4 regions of the Paenibacillus sp. FSL W8-0439 genome follow, and region 4 is predicted to be linked to each of the others. Evidence: riboswitches for the same ligand, from Rfam matches in the RefSeq annotation. Region 4 holds a riboswitch; each other region holds the start of a gene.
The links. Region 4 has a riboswitch for cyclic di-AMP ahead of MKX36_RS19910 (TrkH family potassium uptake protein). Riboswitches for the same ligand answer to the same signal wherever they lie in the genome.
Positions count from the first base shown of each region.

Region 1 (2,183 bases), 4.5 Mb from region 4:
CAAGCATATTAATAATAGCCTGAAAGCTGAATTGGATGAAAAACAACAAACCCGTTGGAGTGTAAGTGTAACCAAGCTGTTGGAGACACTGCTTGGAAGTCTGTCATGGTGAGGTGTCTATAGATGCGGACTGTTATAAAAGAAGGCTGGGCGCTGGTACGCATACGCTTTTATATCGTTATCATTTTATTTCTGTATCGTTTGCTGTGGGGAGTATTTCTCTATAGGCTGGTACAGTCTGCCGTTATCCCGCTGCTGCTACGTTATCCTGATCAGAGCCAAAACGAACTGGGAAAGACCTTGTTTTGGATGGAGGGACAGATCGCCTTGATGGACAGCCGGGAAGTACATGTGTACTTGTGGATATTACTAGGGGCGACCGTACTGCGCATACTAATCACTCCCTTCATTAGAGCTGGCATATATCAAAGCCTGCATACCGATGCGTCTGAACCGCAAAGCCTGTCCTTCTTCAAGGGGATGAAACGCCACGGTATGTCATCGCTATTGTATTACATCATCGAGTTGGGTTTGCTGCTGCTTCCCGCCTTTTGGGTGGTACCGAGACTCTATCCTATTGTAGTAGGAACGTTGCAATCTTCCTCTTACCTGCTACATTTGTTGCCCTATGCCATGGGGTGGATAGCTTACGGTTGGGTCATTCGGCAGTGCATCCTGTATATGCAGCTGGGCACTGTCAGTGGTCACACCATACTATCCTCCCTGCTCGCCTTCTTTCGCCAGCTTCTTCCGGCTGTTGGTGTATCCCTGTTGCTCGGTACTTGTGTGTTGCTAGTTTTCGGTCTATTTGGCACCGTGGCGATGATTTGGACCGGTATGTTGGCACTGATTCTCCAACAATCGTATCATTTTGTTACCAGTCTGGTCAGGCTGTGGCATATCAGTTCACAGTATCGGCTATGGCACATCGATATCTCCAGCAGAGGCTAACCCCTCACAATATCCTCTCTTCTGTATTTTCAGCTGTCGAAAAAACTTTTTTCTTTCCCGTGCAAACGGCACATAACTGAATACTGTTAACAGAATCTGTTCCTAGAGCGTTAGGAACAGATTTTTTTTGTAACTTTTTGCGATGAAACATTTGCCAAAGCCTGCTGTCTTTGTTACAATAATCGCAGTGAACTGATAGTAACAACTTTGTAATCTTTATTGTAACCTTTATCTTAAAAACATCGTTGTCGTGAATACTGCTCTCCAAGGTGCACATCTTAAGTTAAGCCTAATTCCTGGCACCTAGGAAGCGGGGGAACCAGTTTGGGTGAATTGATCTCGCAACAGAGTGGTCATAGGGGAACCTTCTACCGAATCCTTAAGCTAACCTCGCAGGCATTGGAAGGGGTATATTTTTTTTGAAGAAGAAGCTAACGATCGCAGCCATGGGTCTCGCCATTGCCTTTACATCTTTTACATTCGGTGGCAGCAGTGCATTTGCAGACTCTAAGATGGACCAGGTCATCCAAGATGCCAAAGGAACGAACTACAGAAGCGGAGGCACTACACTCGAGGGATTCGATTGCTCCGGCTTCACAATGTATGTATTCAACAAACTGGGAATTAAACTGCCGCATCAATCTGGATCACAATTCAAAATGGGTTCTTCTGTATCCCGCGATGAAATGAGACCAGGCGACCTGGTGTTCTTCAACACCACAGGAAGAGGCGTTTCCCATGTAGGTATCTTCGTAGGTGAAGGGAAATTCGCCCACTCCTCGACTTCACGTGGTGTAGTAGTTAGCTCACTGAACGAAAATTATTACGCTAACCGTTATGTCGGTGCAAAAAGAATTATGAGCACAGACGCTTACCATTCTGTAGCTTCAGATATTCCTGATGACGACAACGTAGAATAACTACCGCACAGCAAGCTAACCCTAGCCGCAATTTGATTCTGGCCGGAATCGAATTGCGGTTTTTTATGTCCACTACATCGCAATGATTATCATTACTGACGAACTGACACCTCAAAAGGTTTCAATTTTAGCGAACATCGTCGGTTTTACCGTCACCGCTGGGGGAGCATATGAGCAGTAAATCCTTCTTATTGAATGTATACCCGACTTAGGTAAGAAATAAACACGCTTGCCATTCTCCTACAACTTGTCTACAATCTGTGGTTAATGATTGAAGTACCTGCATAAGGAGGAATGGAAAAGTGCCGGCCT
Region 1 is NZ_JBBPAK010000001.1:134,679-136,861, reverse strand. Features, by position in the region: gene MKX36_RS00545 (M1 family metallopeptidase) at 1-112, shown strand, start outside; gene MKX36_RS00540 (hypothetical protein) at 124-951, shown strand; cyclic di-AMP (ydaO/yuaA leader) riboswitch at 1,228-1,365, shown strand; gene MKX36_RS00535 (C40 family peptidase) at 1,371-1,871, shown strand; gene MKX36_RS00530 (GNAT family N-acetyltransferase) at 2,174-2,183, shown strand, end outside.
Region 1: it holds a riboswitch for cyclic di-AMP, as region 4 does, so the genes downstream of both, MKX36_RS00535 (C40 family peptidase) here and MKX36_RS19910 (TrkH family potassium uptake protein) in region 4, are expected to answer to the same signal.

Region 2 (2,183 bases), 3.1 Mb from region 4:
ATCCTCCCGTCACAGAAGCGGTCGTATGGACAACGGACCGCTCGTTAACTGTAATGCATAAAGATTGTCAGTTTTTCTGCAAAAGCTTCTTAATATCTCCTACAAGCTTGTCTGGAGTGGTTTGCGGCGCATAACGCTTAAATACGTTACCTTCTCGTGTAATTAAGAATTTAGTAAAATTCCATTTGATCGCTTTGGAGCCTAATACGCCTGGAGCAGTGTGGGTCAGGTAGCGAAATAGAGGATGTGCCTGATCACCGTTAACATCTGTCTTGGCGAACATGGGAAAAGTCACTCCGTAATTGAGTTGGCAAAACTCGGAGATCTCCTCGCTGGAACCCGGCTCTTGTTTGGCGAACTGGTTGCTGGGAAATCCCAAAATTTCGAGCCCCTGTTCATGATACTGGTCATATAGCTCTTGTAGCGCCTTGTACTGGGGGGTTAACCCACATTTGCTGGCAGTATTCACGATAAGAAGAACTTTCCCTTCGTATGTGGATAACGGAATTTGTGCCCCTTGTAGGGTCTGTGCATCATATTTATATACGCTCATGATATCCCTCCTAATTCAATATTCTACAATTAAATTGTGAACAATTCAACAAGGGGTTGCAAGTCCAGAAGAGTCTACAGACATTGTGCATTGTAAAATCGTCTTTTGTTCAAAACGGTAAATCGCACTTCAAATGGAGCAAATTGAGGTGTTTCTTCTTATAAAAGAGGGTTCATTCGATAATTATCTAGTACATATAGCGCATTTTCTTTCTTTTTTATAAATAAAGGGCAACCGTACCATACCCTACGCCAATATTGACATGCCTTTCATTTTCAAAAAGAGGTGAAATACAGAGTTTTAGAGAGATACGAGAAGCATAGGTTGGTTGTAAGCGTTATCCTTAATCTTCTATGCTCTAAAGGGTGATTTATAGCCTTGCCGTTGAGCTTTACAGTCTTCCTTGCACGGGTGTATGATTCAAGACGTAATTTCAAATTAACAACAATGAAGCAACAACGAATTGTCTAAAGCGCTGAATTTTGCAGTTGCAAAAGCGGGGGAACCAACGAGTATATACGGCTTTGCAAGCCGTGTGTCTCATGGGGTGAATTTTCCGGCCAAGTGCCGTAAATAGGGCGACTCTCACGTCCGAATCCGACAGCTAACCTCGTAAGCGTACAGGGAGAGGCAACAAACCGCCGTGTGCAGCCATGGTTTATTTTATCATGGAATGTATGAAGCCGGAGGAAGCCTTTTTCCTTCGGCTTCTTTTTGTTGTCTTTTTATACCGGGAGAGGAGCTACTGATGGAAGGTCGGTTAATTATTGTCACTGCACCGAATGAAGCGGGCAGAAGTTTTGTGAAATTGCTTATGTTCAAAAAATTGGCGTTTGCAGTTCTCACAAATAGCACCCAGGAGGAACGACAGCTCAAAAAAATGGGTGTGGAGCACATTGTGCGCATCAATACGATGCAAGCGGGAAAATGGAATTTTCCTAAAAAAGAAATTGGTAGTGTGTATTTGTTTGAAAACAGCTTGAATCTAACTTGCCGTTTCCTGCAAATATGTCGGCCACTAACATCAGAATTGATCTATGTTATTACGCACGGCTGTAATCCACAAGGAATTTATCGGGGATTGGGAGCGGACCATGTGATCTACACATTGAACGGAGAGGTGGGTTTCCTGCTGAACGGATAAGCACTTATAACATAGCTGGTTTATGATTTTATGATGGAATCAAAAGGGCAATCTGAAAAGCGATACGGAGGGTATGAACATGATGGATTTATACATGCTGCTCGTAATGGCTGTGAGTTATGGAGTGATACTGCTGTTTGTACGCTGGTGTGATGCGCAGACCTCAAAAGGAGGGCGAAGAGGATGATCGTTGTGCTAGGACTTACGGCTATTGTGTTCGTGTATTTAATCTACGCACTCCTGAATCCTGAAAAATTCTAGTCAACTATAGGATCGAGCAGGCGGGAACAGCAGATCAAGAATGCAGCATCAGAGATGCAGATTTTCGCAAACGTGTGCACTCAATGGATGGTCTGAATCAGGTCTGTTGTTCCAAATGCAGGAGCATTTTAAGGAGGAATAGAGGATGGAGCTACTGCAAATTGGGATTGTGATCATCATATTGTTGCTCTTGGTAAAGCCGATGGGCACCTATATGTATCACGT
Region 2 is NZ_JBBPAK010000001.1:1,489,732-1,491,914, forward strand. Features, by position in the region: gene MKX36_RS06345 (glutathione peroxidase) at 68-553, opposite strand; cyclic di-AMP (ydaO/yuaA leader) riboswitch at 1,017-1,188, shown strand; gene MKX36_RS06350 (hypothetical protein) at 1,302-1,697, shown strand; gene kdpF (K(+)-transporting ATPase subunit F) at 1,881-1,958, shown strand; gene kdpA (potassium-transporting ATPase subunit KdpA) at 2,104-2,183, shown strand, end outside.
Region 2: it holds a riboswitch for cyclic di-AMP, as region 4 does, so the genes downstream of both, MKX36_RS06350 (hypothetical protein) here and MKX36_RS19910 (TrkH family potassium uptake protein) in region 4, are expected to answer to the same signal.

Region 3 (2,183 bases), 4.6 Mb from region 4:
ATTGTGAGAATTTTACGTGAGGAAAAGGCGAGCGAGATTGGCGGAGTTATGCACTCCTTTTCTGGGAGCTGGGAGACCGCTAAAATGGTGCTGGATATGGGCTTTCACCTTTCCTTTGGCGGGCCCATAACGTTCAAAAATGCCAAGCAGCCAAAAGAGGTACTGGCCCAGGTTCCGCTGGATCGTCTGCTGATTGAAACGGACGCGCCATACTTGACGCCTCATCCGTTTCGCGGGAAGCGAAATGAGTCGGCCCATGTGAGATTGGTGGCAGAGGCAGCTGCCCAAATTAAGGGAATTAGAGTGGAGGAATTGGTATCCATTACGACCCAAAATGCTTTGGAACGATTTGACATTCAGTGAAAAAGCGAAGAAATCAATCAAAATAAAGAGATAGACGGAGCTAATTATGATTTTGTTGCAGGAAACTCAAGAATATTACAATTTTTTAACCGAATATTTTAAAAAATGTACTTGAAACCTGCTTTACAACATGCATGTAAACAGGATATCATCTTTTCAGTGAATTGTTGTTGAGTGTAAACATCAACAAATCATTTCATGAACCAGTCTCGCTGAGTCCCTTTTGCAGGGAACGGGGGAACCGATATGGCTTACAGTACGTCCGGCGTATGTGCAAGAGAGAATGTCTCTTCAGCAGCCGGCTCAACCGAAATTCATTTCCCGAATGGGATGAACAGGTAGAGAAGCCGTATTTCGATTTCTTTCTGGGTCTTCGGGGTGAATGTGAAGGCGACCGCCATGAGCGGTTGACCTAAGCTAGGGCGACTCTCTACGTCCGAACCCGACAGCTAACCCCGTAAGCGTAACAAGAGAGAAGCCATCTCGTGCATGAGTTTTCCCGCATATTCACACATGTCGGAAGCCACGAAAGAGCTCTCTAGTCTCTTTCTTTGGCTTTTTTTGTTGTGAATAAAAGAAAATCTGTCATCATACTGTGGTTAAACAGGGGAGGACAGCATGCCGCGAAGACGGGTACATGGTGCAGGACAGTCGCAGTACGGGCTTGTCTTGTAGAAAATCTGTTATAGTCACGTCAACGATCAACTATGTCTTACTCCAGACGGCGGGCTATGTAAGGAGGACGGAGGAAATGGGCATTTTCCGAAAAGAGGAGACCCATGAGTCACGCTCATCCAGCATGTCTTACGTATTACGTTGGAAGCAAGAGAATGTGCGCCAGGCTGCTTTGGTTGCTATTTTTCTAATCGCACTAACGATTATGATTTCAATTCTGATGTACACGCAATCTAAAAAACAAGTCTTTTTTGTCATCGATGGTAAGGCATCTGCGGTAGAAACCCGGGAATCCAAGCTCCAAGATTTGCTCAATGAGCATTCTATTTCACTTCAGCCGCATGATACAATTTCCATGCCGCTAAATGGGGCAGTACAGGATGGGGATCGCGTAGTCATTAAACGTGCCAATCAGGTTAAAGTATCCTCAGGCAATAAGACGAAAAAGCTGTACACAACAGAAAATACAGTAGAGGGTGCCATTCGCACTTCGGGCTATAAATTATCATCAACGGATAAAGTTTACCCTGCGTTGGATGCCTCTGTTTCAGCTAACATGGACATAAAAATCGTCCGTGTGAAGAAACAGCAGGTCGAACAGAAAAAACAAGTGCCTTATCAGGTCATCAAAACGGCAGATCCAAGTCTCTATAAAGGCGATAATCGAGTCATTCAAAGTGGCAAATCGGGTGTGGTAGTCCAGCATGTTCAAAAAGTATACCATGATGGAAAGTTGGTATCCAAACAGCTGGTCAACAAGGAAGTCGCACAGAATCGTGTGGATAAGGTAATTGCGGTAGGAACGAAGAAGAAACCGGTCGTTCTAGCTGCTTCCATCGGCCCTAAAGATGCGGTTAAGGCTACAAAGGTTAGTTCGGGCAGTGCTGTCCGTAAAGCAGGTATTAATTTTAATTATAGAAAAGTTTTACAAAATGTCTCCATGACGGCGTATTCCGCACAGGAGCCAGGTATCGGTACACGTACCGCCTCCGGCACGCGTGTCACGGAAGGACGCACCATCGCTGTCGATCCGAGTGTAATCCCAATCGGGTGGTGGGTGTATATTGAAGGGGTGGGCTTCCGCCGTGCGGAGGATACCGGTGGCGCGATTAAAGGCCACAAAATCGATGTGTATTATGAGAGTT
Region 3 is NZ_JBBPAK010000001.1:29,452-31,634, forward strand. Features, by position in the region: gene MKX36_RS00135 (TatD family hydrolase) at 1-363, shown strand, start outside; cyclic di-AMP (ydaO/yuaA leader) riboswitch at 564-843, shown strand; gene MKX36_RS00140 (3D domain-containing protein) at 1,115-2,183, shown strand, end outside.
Region 3: it holds a riboswitch for cyclic di-AMP, as region 4 does, so the genes downstream of both, MKX36_RS00140 (3D domain-containing protein) here and MKX36_RS19910 (TrkH family potassium uptake protein) in region 4, are expected to answer to the same signal.

Region 4 (2,183 bases):
ACCGGAACAGCACAATGTCTTCCCGTCCCCGCAGCATCGAAAACACCGCTCCAATGAGCAGAGCAAATGTAGTGGTCTTAATCCCGCCTCCAGTGGAGCCAGGCGAAGCCCCAATAAACATGAGTATGATGATAAAAAACTGCGTAGCCTGCCGCAAGCCTGCAATGTCCAGCGTGTTGGCACCTGCGGTGCGAGGGGTAACGGACTGGAATAAAGAACCCAGCAGTTTACCACCCCAATCAAGCGAGCCAAGCGTCTTCGGATTCGTAAACTCAAATACAAAAATGACAAGCGTCCCGACGACAATCAGAGCAGCTGTCATGCTGAGTACCACCTTGGTATGCAAGGACAGTCTCTTACGCTTGCGATAATCTGCCAGGTCAGACATCACTACAAAACCAATACCACCCGAAATAATGAGAAACATGGCTGTAAAATTAACAATCGGATCATATACATAACCTGTCAGGCTGCGAAATTCACCGAACAAATCAAAACCAGCGTTATTAAACATGGAAATGGCATGCCAGATTCCAAAATAAATCGCCCTGCCTACAGGCATATCAAATGACCAGCGAATCGAAAAAATAGCTGCACATACGCCCTCAATCATCAGCGAGTACCATAGCACCTTGCGGATCAATCCGACAATTCCTTCGACAGAGGTCTGATTCATCGCTTCTTGCAAAATAAGGCGCTCCCGCAAGGAAATCCGACGCTTGAACACCAGCGCGATCAAGGTAGCCATAGTCATAAAGCCAAGTCCGCCAATCTGAATCAGCGCAACGATGACAATTTGACCAAAGGTTGTAAAAAAGAGCCCTGTATCCTTAACGACAAGCCCAGTTACACAGGTCGCGGAAGCGGCAGTAAACAAAGCGTCTATAAACGCAAGTGGTTTTCCTGTTGTATTAGAAATGGGCAGCATTAACAATAAACTACCTATTAGAATGATAATGGCAAAGCCTGCAACGAATATTTGCGGTGGAGAAAGCCGAAGCCAGCTTGCATTGGGATTCATTTATTCATCACTTCTCCTCCTTGGTGAACTATGAGCATGGAGATCGCTCAGCTCATAAAATCACCAATTCTTTTCAGTTTCTTTTATAAATCAGAAAAGTATCCGCAAAGCGGGATACTTTTGCCTTTCAATACTCACTACACTTTATACGTAACTACCTCATGGAACGTTTGATGACTTTAAGGCGGGCAGCAGCGAAGCGGTCCATTTGAATCTGGAGAAGCGATAGCGCTCGCCTTTGACTCTGAATTTTACCCTTATCAAGGTCTAGAAAATCAAAAAAAATTCAGTGGCAACAGCGATTGGAAGATCAAATGGAACGCGCAGCGTCCTTAACTCAGCAAACTTTTATTCACACTTATACACACAAAAAAAGACACCGGAAAACCGAGTGCCTGACTTGGTTCCTGCCCACAGCCTACGAGGTTAGCTGACGGATTCGGGCAGCACAGTATGCCCTATTTACACTTCCGATCCATCAGGATCGGCTGTAAAATTCACCCCAGTAACATGGTTCCCCCGTTTTCTCACAGAAATTCGGCTTAAATGTATGTCATTACCCATATATTTCATAGGCATTGCCTCAAGATTATAATCCTTCTCTATCCAGATCACAAAACCGATTTCGCCGAAAAAACGTGAAATTGGCTTTAATTTGCGATTGGACATCGCTTAATCACAGCTTATCTAATTTTATTAAAACTTTAAAGTGCTTTCACTCTGTTTTCATGAATATCGCTGGTCTGTTGGCGGGAACCTGTGCAGTATGATATCTTTAATGGATGTTCTTATTTACAGATTAAGGAGGAAACTCATGAATCCTATCGGGAAACCGGTCGTGCTCACGGCCAACTTCAAAAAATTAGGCTTGCTGGGCGGGGTTGGCCTGATTTGCTTTTTTATCTTTCAATTGCTTATTCCCTCGCTTAGCAATCCAAGTCCGGAATCATTGATGAATGCAAAGGTCATCAGCAAACAAGAAGCGATCGTACACGCCTTGGACTTTGCCCGTTCCGAGCTGGGCTATACGGAATCACAGCCAGAGAAGCCTGTCGTGACCTATCAGGCTGAAACAGATTTGTACGGTTATTTATCCAGAGAAAAACTGCTTCAAGCGTACGATCGTACATGGAAAAAAAATTATCCTTATGAAACCTTTCGG
Region 4 is NZ_JBBPAK010000001.1:4,625,076-4,627,258, forward strand. Features, by position in the region: gene MKX36_RS19910 (TrkH family potassium uptake protein) at 1-1,021, opposite strand, end outside; cyclic di-AMP (ydaO/yuaA leader) riboswitch at 1,422-1,574, opposite strand; gene MKX36_RS19915 (CPBP family intramembrane glutamic endopeptidase) at 1,836-2,183, shown strand, end outside.